Regions from separate parts of the Prochlorococcus sp. MIT 1306 genome, predicted to be linked through region 1. Evidence: predicted binding sites of a transcription regulator. Region 1 holds the regulator's gene; the other holds the start of a gene.
The links. The regulator HrcA, encoded in region 1, represses chaperone genes, less so after heat shock. The targets are predictions, from matches to a motif close to TTAGCACTCNNNNNNNNNGAGTGCTAA.
Positions count from the first base shown of each region.

Region 2: the regulator HrcA is predicted to act here: its motif matches at 4,301-4,327, upstream of groES (co-chaperone GroES).

Region 1 is NZ_CP138959.1:2,020,855-2,028,754, reverse strand. Features, by position in the region: gene SIB74_RS10205 (hypothetical protein) at 1-844, shown strand, start outside; gene hrcA (heat-inducible transcriptional repressor HrcA) at 1,406-2,404, opposite strand; gene SIB74_RS10195 (DUF3352 domain-containing protein) at 2,747-4,360, shown strand; gene SIB74_RS10190 (SixA phosphatase family protein) at 4,338-4,838, shown strand; gene SIB74_RS10185 (citrate synthase) at 4,864-6,054, shown strand; gene nuoH (NADH-quinone oxidoreductase subunit NuoH) at 6,115-7,233, shown strand; gene ndhI (NAD(P)H-quinone oxidoreductase subunit I) at 7,361-7,900, shown strand, end outside.
Region 2 is NZ_CP138959.1:223,361-231,260, forward strand. Features, by position in the region: gene SIB74_RS01095 (TIGR01548 family HAD-type hydrolase) at 1-786, opposite strand; gene SIB74_RS01100 (30S ribosomal protein PSRP-3) at 852-1,391, shown strand; gene SIB74_RS01105 (transaldolase family protein) at 1,495-2,166, opposite strand; gene atpC (ATP synthase F1 subunit epsilon) at 2,202-2,603, opposite strand; gene atpD (F0F1 ATP synthase subunit beta) at 2,688-4,154, opposite strand; gene groES (co-chaperone GroES) at 4,382-4,693, shown strand; gene groL (chaperonin GroEL) at 4,758-6,392, shown strand; gene SIB74_RS01130 (hypothetical protein) at 6,609-7,109, opposite strand; gene SIB74_RS01135 (hypothetical protein) at 7,210-7,500, opposite strand.

The sequences.
Region 1 (7,900 bases):
AGATGGCACCATCGTCAATGGAGATATTGACGCCCCAAATAAATGGATCACTGGAATCCAATCCTACTTATCTGTATCTACTTTGTCCGAGGCTAATTCCCTAGATACTTCAGAATACTTTTTGGGACATGAGTGTAGGGTAGAGGATGTGGCGTTTCTATTAGATGATCCACAAGCTGGTATTTTTTCTAACAAAATGGCTAATGGCCAAATAGCTGAGTGGCTAACATTGGCACACAACAATAGATTCTATTGTATTCCGCAATTATTCTTTCATCTCCCTCCTGACCATAATGAAGCGTTTAATTCAACGGCAAATTTCTCACTACTACAAGAAGGAATATATATGCCTTTACCAATATCTCAAAAAGGTTGGTGCTCGTCTGTAGCAATCCAGAATTCTTCAATACAGATTCTTTCACCTCTAGATGTATATGCATTACTTGCCGATAGGGAGATTCATCCTAATCAGTTACATATCCTAGTAGAGTATCAAAGTGGCTCTGATTCAATAGTTAGTATTTTCCCTGCCAGGTACATCAATTACAACAATCATTCGGCAGGCAGCAGTCTGAAGTATATTCAACCTATTTCAGGGCAAACACTTCTTGCCATTGATCAGCAATTAAGGATAGGCTATATAGGTATAGCTATACCTTTAGGCGGCTCTGATCACAAAACAATTATTGAATTCACATCACTAGTATTTCTTGATATTGCAAGCCTTTGCAAAGTAAACTCTTCTTTCTCAAGTCTTGAGGAGCATGCTGGCAAGCACTTCATCCCAACTTATAGTCTAACAAGGAGATTGCAGGCAGATGTGTACTTTTTCTGCTATCAATAGGGGGAAGACTTTCTGCATTATTGATGACCTTCGCTTCGTGTGATTGGCCTAATTTTTTTATGTTTATACCTCTGGTCTTGCAAGGAAGTTGGAATGATTTCTTGTGCTTAATTCATCCAGGGTAAAAGTTGTTGATGCAGGAACGCTCGTGCAAGATTGCTTGTGTGGATTGTATTTGACATAGAACTTTGCTCTGCTTTGTCTTGCACTTGGTGAAATCTTGTGATTCATGCATTGTCCAAAGTCTTTGTCAAATATATTTAGTGTTGCCTTGACATTGTTGCCATATTTTGTTCGTACTTTATCGTAAGCCTTGTTGAATTATTTTGCTTGACATCAATAGTTTTGAGCCCCCCTCCGGTTTGGGATTTAATCTCTGCAGTTTTTTGCTGGAATTAATCAAAATTTCTTTTCTTGGAATTCCTTCTCTGGGGGCTGTTTTGGCTTTGCCCTCACGTCATTAGCCGATGCTTCGCTATGTAGTTCCGATATGTGAATGCTTTGGCTCAGATTTCATATTTGCTTGCATGACGGCCAGTTTTGTTGGATTTGGTGATTGTCTTACGACAACAGTCTGTCGAGGTGGTGAGCAACACGCTGGACGGCTGCCTTTGCGGTGGCATATGCCATGCGCATTGGACCAATCAGTGCTACTTGGCCGATACCTTCTCCGGAACTGCGATAGACGGCTTGCACAACTGAGCAGGCATTGAGTGCGCTCTGTGGATGTTCTGCGCCAATCCAAATTCCGCCTAGTTCTTTGCCTCCTATGGGTACGACTGCCGCTGGTTGTGTATCCATCAGTTCAAGTAAAGGTTGGAGGCTGGCGCTACTGCTGAATTCTGGCTGCGCAAGCAGCCTTGACATCCCGTGGAAGACTGCATCTGATTCAGCCGGTGTCTGGGCTTGGCTGTGGCTGTGAATCGCCTCTCGCAGTAAAGATCCGCTCAGATTGAGCTGCGGTGGCAGGCTCGACCAGTCGAGGCTGCCGTTTCCCGTTGTGGCCAGTTGATCGCGGATCCACTCCTCGATGGCTTCGAGTTCGTTGCTCGCTTCATGGGGCAGCCGCAGATTGAGATGACTGGCTTGGTTGGAGCTTTCCACCAGCATTACCAGCAGCCGGTCGCCACTGCGCACCAGGCGTACGGCTTGAAGCGTTGGCTTAGGCCGTGCTGGCCTGGTAATCAAGCTCATCAGGCCGGTGAAATCGGTGAGGCGACGGGCCAATTGCCACATCAAGTCATCGAGAGCTGCCCAGCGCAGACTGAGGTTTGTCAGTTCCCGTTCCAGGTGCTGCGCCGCCGATCCAGGAGGCGGCAGCAAGCAGTCCACATAGTGGCGATAGCCCTGCGGGCTCGGAACTCTTCCCGCCGAAGTATGAGGTTGGGTGAGCAGGCCACGCTGTTCAAGGGCCCCCATTGCCGAACGAACCGTTGCGGCGCTGGCTTTGAGGCCAAAGCGTTGCACCAGGGTTTTGCTGCCGACGGGCTCAATCGTGTCCACGTAGTGGTGCACCGTTGCTTGAAGCACCTGCTGTTGTCGTGCCGGTAGCGACTCCAAAGCGGTGACGTCGGGATCTTGATGGTACGGGGGGGGGCGCCCTTCTTTTGTGCTCTGTCACGAACTCACTAAGCCGGCCTCAGGGTTGGCGCAGTTTGCTTGCAATCCAGCATCACCAAGTCTCGATGCTTCTTCCCAGATTGCAGCTGTCGTGTTTCTCGTCGTGCAGCTCGACAAGATTTTGTGGCGGAAATTTTGCTGCTGTTCGCGATTCAGTTGGCTTGCGCAAACAGGCCTGTCAATCGACTCATTGATGTTGCCTTTGTGAGCGCTTCATACTGGGCGCAAGACGATCAGATGATTAATGGATAAAGATGATCTAAAGAGTCCCATTGCCGGCCCATGAAGGCCCGCCCGTTTTTGATTGCCGTGCTGGCCACGGTGTTTGTCCTGTTCTCATTGGTGGCGGGGCTTGGATGGGCTATGGCCCGCCAAAACCCTCTGCGTTTGGTTGATCAGCCACTGGAGTTGCCACGTGCTGCAAGGTTTGTGCCTCGAGAGGCTGCTCTTGCCGTTCATTGGTTGATGGATCCCGTGCGTGTGCCGGCCTATGCCCAGGCTGTAGCTCCGGCACGCAACCGTCGTAAGGCTCGCGATGGTGCTCAGCAGATTCGTGATGGTGCTTTCGCACTCGCTGGTTTGGATTTTGAGTCGGAGTTGGTCGACTGGCTTGGTCCGCAAGTGAGCATGGCTCTGTTGGAACCCAACGGGTCAGAAGGATCCATGGGTTGGCTTTTGGTTCTAGAGAGTCGAGATCAGGATGGTGCGAGGCGGTTTTTGCAGCGCTTTTGGCAAGCACGCAGCTTGGCTGGCACAGATCTGCAGATCAGCCGCTATCGGGGGATGGGAGTGATTAGTGGCAAAGGGGCTTTGAGCGGACGCAATCCCCAGCCTTTGGCAACAGCATTGATCGACGATGACCTGCTGTTGCTTGCGTCCGGCCGGGGGGTATTGGAACAGGCTCTTGATGTTTCCCAGTTGTCTGATCAGCATCAACTTGGCGATCAGGAGCTTGTCGAGATTGTGCGCCAGCTGGGGGATGGTGTGGCTCTGATGGTTGCCTCGCCGGCCGCGCTTCACTCTTGGTTAGGCCTGCCTAAGCCGCTCAGCCAGCGTGAGGATCTGTTGGGTTTGGTAGCTGCCTTGAAGCCTGAAGGGTCCGATTTGGCGCTGGAAGGGCTGTTGCGTTTCCAGCAACCCCTGGAAGCTGTTGCAAGTGAGGCTGGATCAACTGATGGACTTGCTCAACTCACTGCCTCGGCTGGTGGTCAGGCGGAGGCACTCGCTTTGCTGAGTTCACCTTCTCGATTACTGGATCCCTCAGATCAGGATCCTCTGGTGCAGTGGTTAGGCCCCTTACTGCGTCAGCAGTTGACGTCAAATGAACTGTCTTCTGCTGCCACGATTGCTGGTTTGGACGATGGACCGTTGTTGTGGCTTCAGCAGCCCGAAGGCTGGGTGGTTGCGACCAAGCAGGACCATCCAGCTGTCTCGGTGGTGGATGATGCGCTGACTGAGCAGGGTTTTATTCGTTCGGATTTGCCGTCTGATGACGAATCTCTGCAGGTGTGGACGCGATTGGCACGTCAACAAAGCTCCACTAAGAACTTGCTTGAGGCTCAGTTGGGCGTCGCTTTGGCCGAGGAGCCAGGCCAGGCCTGGTGGGGGCAGACCCTTGCGGCTCTGCAGCAGCGCAAGCAGGGCAAGGCGTTGCAGCCTCGTCTTCGTCAGCTGAACAATCTCAATCGAGATGATCGTCCGCTTACTCAACAGCTGGTTCTTGGTGCAAGTCCTGGTCGCGTGCAGCTTCAGCATTGGCGTCCCTGGACGTTGATGCAAACGCTTGCTGGTGGCTCATTGCAGCCCAGTGTGCAGGGGTTGGCCATGGCTGTGGGGCCTGATCAAGATGAGCAAAGCTCTTCTCTTCGCATGCGTGCCCGACTCAACCTCGGTTGATCTTTTCTTATTGCGCCATGGCATCGCTGAGCAGCGTTGCCATGGCGTTGATGATTCGCTACGCCCACTTACAGAGCAAGGAATTCTGCGCACGATGGAGGTCGCTCGTCGCTTGCGAAGCCTTGGCTTTGCTGCTGATCGTCTGCTGAGTAGTCCTTATCTGCGTGCTGCTCAGACGGCCGAACTTGCGCAGCAGGCGGGTCTGGCGGGGCGGGTGGAATTCGAGAGTTGCTTGCTTCCTGGCAGGGATCCTTGGCCTTTGCTTGAAGGATTGGTTGGGCGCTGCCTTTTGGTGGGTCATGAACATGATTTGACCCATCTAGCAGCAAGGTTGCTTGGAATCCCTACGGGCTGCTTGGTGTTGAAGAAGGCTGGTTTTGCTCACCTCAGATGGTCGCAGCAGAAACGAAGCCCTGCTGGTAGGGCAACGCTGCAGGTGTTGTTGAGGCCGTCGGTGTTGTTGCCCTGTTCCGCTTAGGTTGCCAAGCAGTTGTCGAGATGCGGTGGGGCAGGAGCAGGTTGGGGAGATTCGCCACGATCGCAGTGGCATCAGCTTTCGTCCGGGGCTGGAGGGAGTGCCAGTAACCCAATCCGCCATCTGTGATATCGATGGACTGCAGGGGCGGCTTGCTTATCGGGGTTATCCAATTGCGGAGCTCTCAGCGCATAGCAGCTTTTTGGAAACCACCTATCTGTTGATCTGGGGCGATCTGCCCAGCCCACAGCAACTTCGTGATTTCGAAGCTGAGGTGCAGATGCACCGTCGCGTGAGTTTCCGGGTACGCGACATGATGAAGTGCTTCCCAGCTTCGGGGCACCCGATGGATGCACTTCAGTCGAGTGCAGCATCCCTGGGGCTGTTCTATTCCCGTCGAGCCATCGATGACCCGAAGTACGTCTATGACGCCGTGGTGAGGCTGATCGCCAAGATTCCCACGATGGTGGCGGCCTTCAAGTTGATACGCAAAGGGCAAGATCCCATTCAGCCTCGTGACGACCTGGCCTACTCAGCCAATTTCCTCTACATGCTTACCGAGCGTGAACCGGACCCTTTGGCGGCAAGGGTTCTTGATCGCTGCTTGATCCTGCATGCGGAACACAGTCTTAATGCCAGTACTTTTAGTGCTCGAGTGACCGCCAGTACGCTCACTGATCCCTATGCAGTGGTGGCCTCCGCAGTGGGCACCCTTGCAGGACCTCTTCATGGTGGAGCCAATGAGGATGTTTTGGCGATGCTCGAAGAGATCGGCAGCCCAGAGCATGCTGATGATTATCTCAATGAAGCCATCACTTCTAAGCGCAAGGTGATGGGCTTTGGTCATCGGGAATATCGGGTCAAGGATCCTCGCGCTGTGATCCTTCAGGGTCTTGCAGAGGAGTTGTTTGCCCGATTCGGCACCGATGAGATGTACGACGTGGCCAAGGCGTTGGAGCAGGCGGCTGCCACCCGTTTAGGCCCTAAAGGGATCTATCCGAATGTGGACTTCTATTCCGGTCTTGTGTATCGCAAGCTTGGAATCCCTCGCGATCTTTTTACTCCTGTGTTTGCCATCTCACGGGTGGCCGGTTGGCTGGCTCATTGGCGAGAGCAACTTGGCGCGAATCGGATTTTCAGGCCTTCGCAGATTTACACCGGTGCTCAGAACAGAACTTGGATCCCTAGTGATGAGCGTGTCTCTTCTACGGGCGCCTAAGTTGCAGCCAGCTCAGCCATCACCATGGTGACCACCTTTGCCACTGCAACCTCAGGCTTGGTGAGTTCTGGCCTTGATCTGGAGTTGAGCTTTAGTCAGTCATTACAAGGGCTGGGACTTTCCCCTCAGATGGCCCATCTCATTTGGCTGCCGCTGCCGATGCTGTTGGTGTTGACCGCGGCGATGGTGGGCGTTTTGGTCACCGTGTGGCTGGAGCGGAAGATTTCGGCGGCAGTTCAGCAGCGGATCGGACCGGAATACGCAGGAGCTCTCGGCGTGTTGCAGCCGATGGCCGATGGCTTGAAGTTGCTGGTGAAGGAAGACGTGATCCCTGTCAGGGCGGATGGCCTGCTGTTCACTCTTGGTCCGGTCCTGGTGCTTGTGCCTGTGATCCTTTCCTGGCTGATCGTGCCTTTTGGTCAAAATCTGCTGATCAGCAATGTGGGGATAGGGATTTTCCTCTGGATCTCCCTCAGCAGCATTCAGCCCATTGGCCTATTGATGAGTGGCTATGCCTCCAATAACAAGTACTCACTCTTGGGTGGGCTGAGGGCTGCAGCTCAATCGATCAGTTACGAAATCCCTCTTGCCTTGGCTGTTCTGGCAGTGGTGATGATGAGCAATTCGCTCAGCACTGTCGACATTGTTGCCCAACAAAATGGTGCTGGCTTGTTGAGCTGGAATGTGTGGCGGCAGCCTGTGGGCTTTTTGATCTTTTGGATCTGTGCGCTGGCCGAGTGCGAACGACTTCCTTTCGATCTCCCTGAAGCGGAGGAAGAGCTGGTGGCGGGTTATCAGACCGAGTACGCAGGGATGAAGTTTGCCCTGTTTTATCTCGGTAGTTACATCAACCTTGTGCTTTCGTCCTTGTTGGTCGCAGTGCTCTACCTAGGGGGATGGGGCTTCCCCATCCCGGTGGAATGGCTGGCTGGTTGGCTTGGTCAGTCGGTTGATGCTCCCTTGGTGCAGGTGATCACTGGCTCCGTTGGCATTGTGATGACAGTGCTGAAGGCTTATCTGCTGGTGTTCTTAGCCATCTTGTTGCGCTGGACTACTCCACGCGTACGCATTGATCAATTGCTTGATTTGGGCTGGAAGTTTCTTTTGCCGATCGCGCTTGGAAATCTGCTGATCACCGCTGCTCTTAAGTTGGCTTTCCCTGTTGCCTTTGGCGGTTGATGCAGCCAAAGCGCTTGAAGGCGCTGGATCTCGTTCTGGGAAGGCTAAGCACTTTTACTTATCCTGGCTAAAAAGCTTGTAGGATTTCTGGAATGCTCCTAGTGGGCCTCTTAGAGGTTCCTTTCGCATGTTCGGGTTCCTCAAAAAAGTTGCTGACTACACCCGCGACGCTGCGGATGCAGCGAACTATCTGATCCAGGGCCTTGCGGTCACATTCGATCACCTGCGCCGGCGTCCGATCACGGTGCAGTATCCATACGAGAAGCTCATCCCCTCAGAGCGTTATCGCGGTCGTATCCACTACGAGTTTGATAAATGCATTGCTTGTGAGGTTTGCGTCAGGGTTTGTCCCATCAACCTGCCTGTTGTGGACTGGGTGATGAATAAGGAGACCAAGAAAAAGGAGCTGCGCAATTATTCCATTGATTTCGGTGTCTGCATCTTCTGTGGCAACTGTGTGGAGTACTGCCCTACCAATTGCCTATCGATGACGGAGGAATATGAGCTGGCTGCGTACGATCGGCATAGCCTCAACTACGACAATGTTGCATTGGGTCGTTTGCCAACCAGTGTGACGACAGATCCATCTGTGCAGCCTTTACGTGAGCTGGCCTATCTGCCTAAAGGGGTGATGGATCCCCATGATGTCCCTGCCAATCAACCTCGT
Region 2 (7,900 bases), 720 kb from region 1:
TCACCAGTTTTTGAGGGTCTCGATCGCATCGGTTGTGCAGCTCAGAATGTGATCGGCGCCGGCCTGCTTCAGTCGATCTTCATAGGCGTTGCGTGCTTCTTGTTGCTCGATCCCATGCAAATGGGGTGGCGCTACGGCCAGGCTTATCCATTGCTGCTCGGGTTGTTGCTGGCGGGCATTGATCACTGTGCGCACATCGGCCACCGTGTCGCCTAGGTAGGCGACTGTTGGAACGCCTTGACCCAATCTCCTACCAGCAAGTTGGCTGGCTAGTTGAAGCAGGCCAGTGGGATCTGGTTTGTCAGGTGCTTCGCCCATGGCGATCAAGGCTGGATGCTTGAGCCCCAAGCGTTGTTCCAATACAAATCTGGCAGAAGGAGGCTCAGCACCGCTAACAAACCCCCAGGCGAAGCCGAGCGAACTCAGCTCCTCAAAGAATCTTTGATTGACCAGCAGTGGCTCATTGCGGATAAAGCCCTGCCAATTGCTTGGGTTGCTATTGGGATCACCGCCAAAATAAAAACGACTAAACACCTCTATGAGCTGCTCGCGGCTCGGTAGCTCTAGGGCTTGGTTACGGCTTCCCTGATCTCGTCTTAGGAGCTCCAGGCTGGCGTCCCAGTCGTTATTCCAGATGCCTTCTGTTTTGAGTGTGTCGATCTCAGCGACGCTGGGACACCAGCCGCTGTAATGGTGCACTGTTTCCTGGATGGCGCGGCGGTAGCTGGCTGCTACATCGCGGATCACGCCGTCGATGTCAAACAGCAGCAGGCCTTGCAGGTTCAGTGGATAGAGAGTGTTGAGCGACTGTTAGGTTAGTTGTTTGTTCAGATTCCTTGAGCGCAGAGAGCATGACGGTTTCCGAAGGCGCTGCCGCTGATCAAGAGGTCGCGAGCACGGACGCTGCAGTGGCTGAGGCACATCCACAGGCCACGACGGACGTCGTTGAAGATCAGGCGCAACCCAAGGAGGAGCAGGCCAAGGAGGAGCCTCAGGAAGGCCGTCCTGTGATGCGTGGTGGCAGTGCTGCTCTAGCGACTGCAACGATCGATGCTGATGGTGTTCCTTCTGGATATACCCCAAAGGCCGATGAAGGTCGCTTCTTGCTGAAGATTCTGTGGCTGCCAGACAACGTGGCTTTGGCTGTTGATCAAATCGTTGGCGGTGGTCCCAGCCCTCTTACGGCTTACTTTTTCTGGCCTCGCGAAGATGCCTGGGAAACACTTAAAGGTGAGCTAGAAGGCAAGAGCTGGATCACCGATAACGAGCGCGTTGAGGTGCTCAATAAGGCCACGGAAGTGATCAACTACTGGCAGGAAGAGGGCAAGGGTAAGAATCTCGAAGAAGCCAAGCTAAAGTTTCCAGACGTCACCTTTTGCGGTACGGCTTAATCAAGCCAGCCGATCGAATGAAGCCTGCAGACCCGCTCCGCCTTTAAGGCGGAGTTTTTTAATCGGGAGACTGAAGCGGAGGCTTCATGGGCGAGCTTGCAGTTCAGGCTGCAGGGAAAGCGTCTTGCTCAAACGCAGCAGCAGCTTCCAAGGTGGCCTTGACCTCAAACAGCTCCTCAGCCAGCTCAGCACTGATCGTGAAGGTGTCGATTCCTTCTGCCGCTAAATGGCTGAGATCACGACGATTGCGCAAACTAGCCACCAGGAGTTTGCAGCTGCTGCCAACTCCTTCTAGGGCTCGTTGCATTGCTATCAATTCGGTGTAGCCATCACGGCCTTGATCGTTAATCCGTCCGAGGTAGGGGGCGATGTGTTGAGCGCCCAAGGCCGCAGCGATTAAGACCTGGGGGGCTTCAAAACAGGCCGTGAATGTGATGGGGATTTCTGTGCCGATCAGGGTGCTTGCTGCTTGGCTGCCTGCTTGGGTAATCGGCAGTTTGACGTGAACAGTGAGAGCTGGAGTCGTCAATTGAGCCAAGGCAGCGCCGCATTCTGCTAGCTCAATGGCATGCTTTCCCCATGCTTGAAGATGTAGCTCTAAACAACCAAGTCGTTCGGCTGCACCAGCCAAGCTCTTGAGATGATCAAGTTGGCAGGGTTGTTGGGCTCGCCTGAGCAGTGTTGGGTTGGTTGTGATGCCAGTAAAAAGGCCTGTGGGAAGCCATGCTTCCCATTCGCTTGGGTCTGCGCTGTCGAGTAAGAGCTGCAGAGTCAACTCAATGTCTCCTCAGCAGCTGCCTATTGATTTGCTTATTTAGTGGCTTGAACTCGCGCGCGGGCGCGATTGAAGGTCTGCTGTGCTTTTATTTTTTCGGTTGAGGGTTCCTGACCTTCCATTTGGCTCACTTTGGCTTTGGCTTGTTCCAGCTCTGCTTCAGCCTTTGTTGCATCAATGCTATCGCCGAGTTCGGCACCATTCACCAACACGGTGACATCGTCTGCCTCAACTTCGGCGAATCCACCCATCAGGGCAATGGAGTTCCAGGCCCCATTGGTTCGAACCCTCATCACACCGATATCCAGGGCTGTGACAAGCGATATGTGGCCTGGCAGGATGCCAATTAGGCCTGTGGTGCTGGGAAGAATCACCTCTTCGGCAGTGCCGTCGAACACACTCTGGTCAGGTGCCAGAACGCGGAGGGTGAGAGACATGGTTCGGAGGCTTGGGTTTGACGTGGAGAAACTGAATGGGGATGAAAGTGATCAGCGGAGAGATGTCTCACTCCCAGCTGGGCTTTAACCCTTTGCTTCTGAAGCCATCTTCTCGGCCTTCGCTTTCACCTCGTCGATATTGCCAACCAGGTAAAAGGCTTGCTCAGGTAGATGGTCTAGTTCACCGGCCATGATCATATTGAAGCCGGCGATGGTTTCTTCCAGCTTGACGTACTTGCCGGACATGCCGGTAAAAATCTCGGCGACAAAGAAGGGCTGGGAAAGGAACTTCTCAATCTTGCGGGCTCGATCTACTGTGCGGCGATCATCTTCTGAGAGTTCGTCGAGACCAAGGATGGCAATGATGTCTTGCAGTTCCTTGTAGCGCTGCAGTGTGGCCTGCACGCTTCGTGCTGTGCGGTAATGCTCATCGCCAACAACTGATGGCTGAAGCATGGTGCTGGTGGAATCCAAAGGATCCACAGCTGGGTAAATGCCCTTGGCGGCCAATGCACGAGCCAGCACAGTTGTGGCGTCTAAGTGGGCAAAAGTTGTGGCTGGTGCGGGGTCGGTGAGGTCATCTGCTGGAACGTAGACGGCCTGAATCGATGTAATCGATCCCTCTAGGGTTGATGTGATGCGCTCTTGAAGTGCACCAACGTCGGTGCCAAGGGTGGGCTGGTAGCCCACGGCGGAAGGCATGCGACCCAATAGAGCAGAGACTTCTGATCCGGCCTGCACAAAACGGAAGATGTTGTCGATGAACAGCAGCACGTCTTGCTTGTTCACGTCGCGGAAGTGCTCAGCCATGGTGAGAGCTGAAAGACCCACGCGCATCCGGGCGCCAGGGGGCTCATTCATCTGCCCGAAGCAAAGAGCTACCTTCGACTTCGACAGGTCGTCGGAGTTGATCACTCCGGATTCTTTGAATTCCTCGTAGAGGTCGTTGCCTTCACGAGTGCGCTCGCCCACCCCACCAAAGACAGACACGCCACCGTGCTCTTTGGCGATGTTATTGATCAGCTCCTGAATCAGCACGGTCTTGCCCACACCGGCACCACCGAAGAGGCCAACCTTGCCGCCTTGACGGTAAGGAGCCAAGAGATCAATCACCTTGATGCCAGTTTCAAAAACTGTTGGTTTGGTCTCTAGCTCAGTGAGTTTTGGCGCTGGCCGGTGAATCGGGGCAGTTGCATCGGTTGTAACAGGACCCTGCTCATCAACTGGTTCGCCGAGCACGTTGAAGATCCTGCCCAGAGTGGCTTCACCAACTGGCACGGAAATTGCAGAGCCGGTGTCGAGGGCTTCCATGCCACGAACAAGACCATCTGTGCTGCTCATGGAGACCGCACGCACTCGATGATCGCCGAGGAGTTGCTGCACTTCGGCAGTGATGGCAACATCCTGACCGGATGGGTTCTTGCCCTCAATACGAAGGGCATTGAGGATCTTGGGCAGCTTGCCGGCAGGGAATTCCACATCCAGAACCGGGCCAATCACCTGGCGAATGACGCCCTTGGTGCCGGCGGTGGCGGTAGCTGCAGCGGCCATAAGAAAATAGAGTTTTGCAGGGGTTGCGTGTCTAACGCATGCCCTTACAGAGCGGCGCAACATTACCACTGCATGGTGAGAACTTCTCAGGGTTCGGTGACCCGCACAGGGATCGACTAGTCGGCACAGCATCAACACACATAGGGTTGGCACTCAATGGCCACGAGTGCTACTCCAGGTCGTTATGTGGTGCTTAGGCGCCCTGTTCTTGCTCTTTCAATACACCCATGGCAGCTGTTTCTCTCAGCGTCTCCACCGTTAAGCCTCTCGGAGATCGCGTTTTTGTGAAAGTCTCTGAATCAGAGGAGAAAACTGCGGGCGGCATCCTTTTGCCTGACACCGCCAAGGAAAAGCCCCAGGTGGGCGAGGTGGTTCAAGTTGGCCCTGGAAAGCGCAATGACGATGGTTCCCGCCAGGCTCCCGAAGTGGGAGTTGGAGACAAGGTTCTTTACAGCAAGTACGCAGGTACAGACATCAAGCTCAGCACAGATGAGTACGTGCTGTTGTCCGAGAAGGACATCCTGGCTGTCGTCAACTGATCTTTGCGGCTGACACCGGCTTTCAACTGACCAAATCCATCATTTTTAAAGGACAACGCCTCCCATGGCTAAGCGCATTATTTACAACGAGCAAGCTCGACGTGCCCTCGAGCGCGGCATTGACATCCTGGCCGAATCCGTGGCCGTCACACTGGGGCCCAAAGGCCGCAATGTGGTGCTTGAGAAAAAGTTTGGTGCACCCCAAATCATCAACGATGGCGTCACCATCGCTAAAGAGATTGAGCTTGAAGATCACATTGAGAACACCGGTGTTGCTCTGATCCGGCAGGCAGCTTCGAAGACCAATGACGCTGCAGGTGATGGCACGACCACAGCCACTGTTTTGGCTCATGCCATGGTGAAGGCCGGCTTGCGCAATGTGGCTGCTGGTGCCAATGCAATCTCCTTGAAGAAGGGGATCGACAAGGCTTCCGACTTCCTCGTGAGCAAGATTGAGGAGCTGGCCAAGCCGATCAGTGACAGCAACGCCATTGCTCAGTGTGGAACCATTGCTGCCGGCAACGACGAGGAAGTGGGTCAGATGATTGCTGACGCCATGGACAAAGTTGGCAAGGAAGGTGTGATCTCTCTTGAAGAGGGCAAGTCGATGACCACTGAACTGGAGGTCACCGAGGGGATGCGTTTCGATAAGGGCTACATCTCCCCTTACTTCGCCACTGACACTGAGCGGATGGAGGCTGTGCTGGATGAGCCCTACATTCTCCTCACTGATAAGAAGATTGGCTTGGTACAGGATCTGGTGCCTGTGCTTGAACAGATTGCCCGCACTGGCAAGCCCCTGCTGATCATTGCTGAGGACATTGAGAAGGAAGCTCTCGCAACCTTGGTGGTCAATCGTCTTCGTGGTGTGCTGAATGTGGCTGCCGTGAAGGCGCCTGGGTTTGGTGATCGCCGTAAGGCCATGCTCGAAGACATGGCAGTGCTGACCAATGGTCAGTTGATCACCGAAGACGCCGGTCTTAAATTGGACAATGCCAAGCTGGAAATGCTTGGTACAGCGCGCCGTGTGACCATCAATAAGGACACCACAACCATCGTTGCCGAGGGCAATGAGACGGCGGTGAAAGGGCGTTGCGAGCAGATCAAAAAGCAGATGGACGAGACTGACTCGACCTACGACAAGGAGAAGCTGCAGGAACGACTAGCCAAGTTGGCCGGTGGCGTTGCTGTTGTGAAGGTGGGTGCTGCCACCGAAACCGAGATGAAGGACAAGAAGCTCCGTCTTGAAGACGCCATCAACGCCACCAAGGCAGCAGTTGAGGAAGGCATCGTCCCAGGTGGTGGCACCACACTGACTCACCTCGCTTCTGATCTGCAGAAGTGGGCCAATAGCAACCTCAGCGGTGAGGAGCTGATCGGTGCCAACATCGTGGAGGCTTCCCTGGCTGCTCCCTTGATGCGCATTGCTGAGAATGCCGGCGCCAATGGTGCTGTCGTGGCCGAGAACGTCAAGAGCAGGCCCATCAGTGACGGCTATAACGCTGCTACTGGGGATTACATCGACATGCTTGCTGCAGGCATTGTTGACCCTGCCAAAGTCACCCGTTCTGGTTTGCAGAATGCGGCCTCGATTGCTGGCATGGTGCTGACCACTGAGTGCATCGTTGCTGATTTACCAGAGAAAAAGGAGGCAGCTCCTGCAGGCGGTGGCGGCATGGGTGGTGACTTCGACTACTGATCAAAGCCGGGACTCTTCGGAGTCCCACAAGTCACAAGTTACATGTCATCAAGAACAGATCAAAAGCACCCTCCTGGGTGCTTTTTTTTGGCCGATATCAAGGACGATCGCTGGTAGTAACTATTAGAGAGTTGTGCTGATCAAGAGTCATGATCATTGCTGTCTTGATGCTTGCATTGACAGATCAATTTGAAGCCGAACTTACTGTAGAAATTTTTATGATATCGCTTTCCTTAATGCATAGATAGCGGCACCAGTGCGTTCATAAATGTGTGCTTTTGTACGCTTCATTTCGATGCCATATGGATTAGTGAAGATCGCAAATAGTATGCGCGCAAATCTAAATAAATTCTTCTTTGTTGATGTTTTGTTTGCGCCTTCCTGTTTGACCAGTAATAGCATCTCCCCTTCAATGATTTTGTTGTCGCCAAATGCTTTCAGCATCTTTTCTTTCTCTGAACTGTTGATCGTATCGAGGATTACCCTTAGGCCTCTGATTGAGTCTCGGTCACCTCTTGCAACCTCCCTGGTAATACTTTGATAGAGGTTCTCCCATTTGTATGGCTCTTCTTTGAATAGATATGATGCCGGACTACTTGAGCTTGCCTTTGACAATCTCGCCTTTTCGTCTTCTTCATTTTGTTGTGATTTCCAGTAATCATATAAAGGAGAGGCCTTCTCTATGATTGTTGCAAGTTCTTTTCCTTTGGGAGGCATTTGATTTTCAGGGCAAATGATTTTTTATGGGACACTGATTTGCTGGCAAGAATGCCACTGAATGGGCTGGCAGCCTCTCGCTGAGCTGCGGACCGGCTAATTATTTGACGCTTTGATGGTCAATACCTGTTTCTTTCTCATAGGCAATGACCAGGTCAACTAATTCTTTCTTGAGTAATCCTTTTAGCTTATCATTTGAGTCCTTGGCGGGAACTATTTGCTTTTCATTCGTTTGTGTGTCTTTCGTTACCCCAGCATTAAGCAGAGAGACAAGCCTTTTAAATGAGTCAAAAACAATAAAAGTAATCCTGATAAGAAGTAAGATGATTGTATCGGTCGTGATCTTTTCTTCTGGCGCTTTTGACGTCTTCTCCTCTGGTGCCTTTGCCATTTTGGGTTTCCGATAAATGTCTTGTCGATAAGAAATCAATAGAGCAAGTCGCCATCACCTACACTTTGATTATAGCTTGAATCCCATTTGGAGCATAGTGTTTAGCCTCTTGATTTTAGCAAAGGAGCTTTGACTTGCTTTTGGGAGCAAGACACTTTGATGCTTGACTTCTCATCCCTTCGTTTTGTTGTTGTTTTCATTATAAGCCGCAGAAGCAGATTGTAATTCTTCGACTATGCATCAGAGATTCTCTCTTCATTGTCTTTGCTGCTTATCGTATACAACATAGCTTGATATGTAATTTGAGCCATCTGTGCTTAATTAAGCATCACTAAAATTGCTTTTTGGCTCAGTGATGAGATTCTTCTTGTGCCCAAGATGGTCTTTGCGTTCCTGCTGC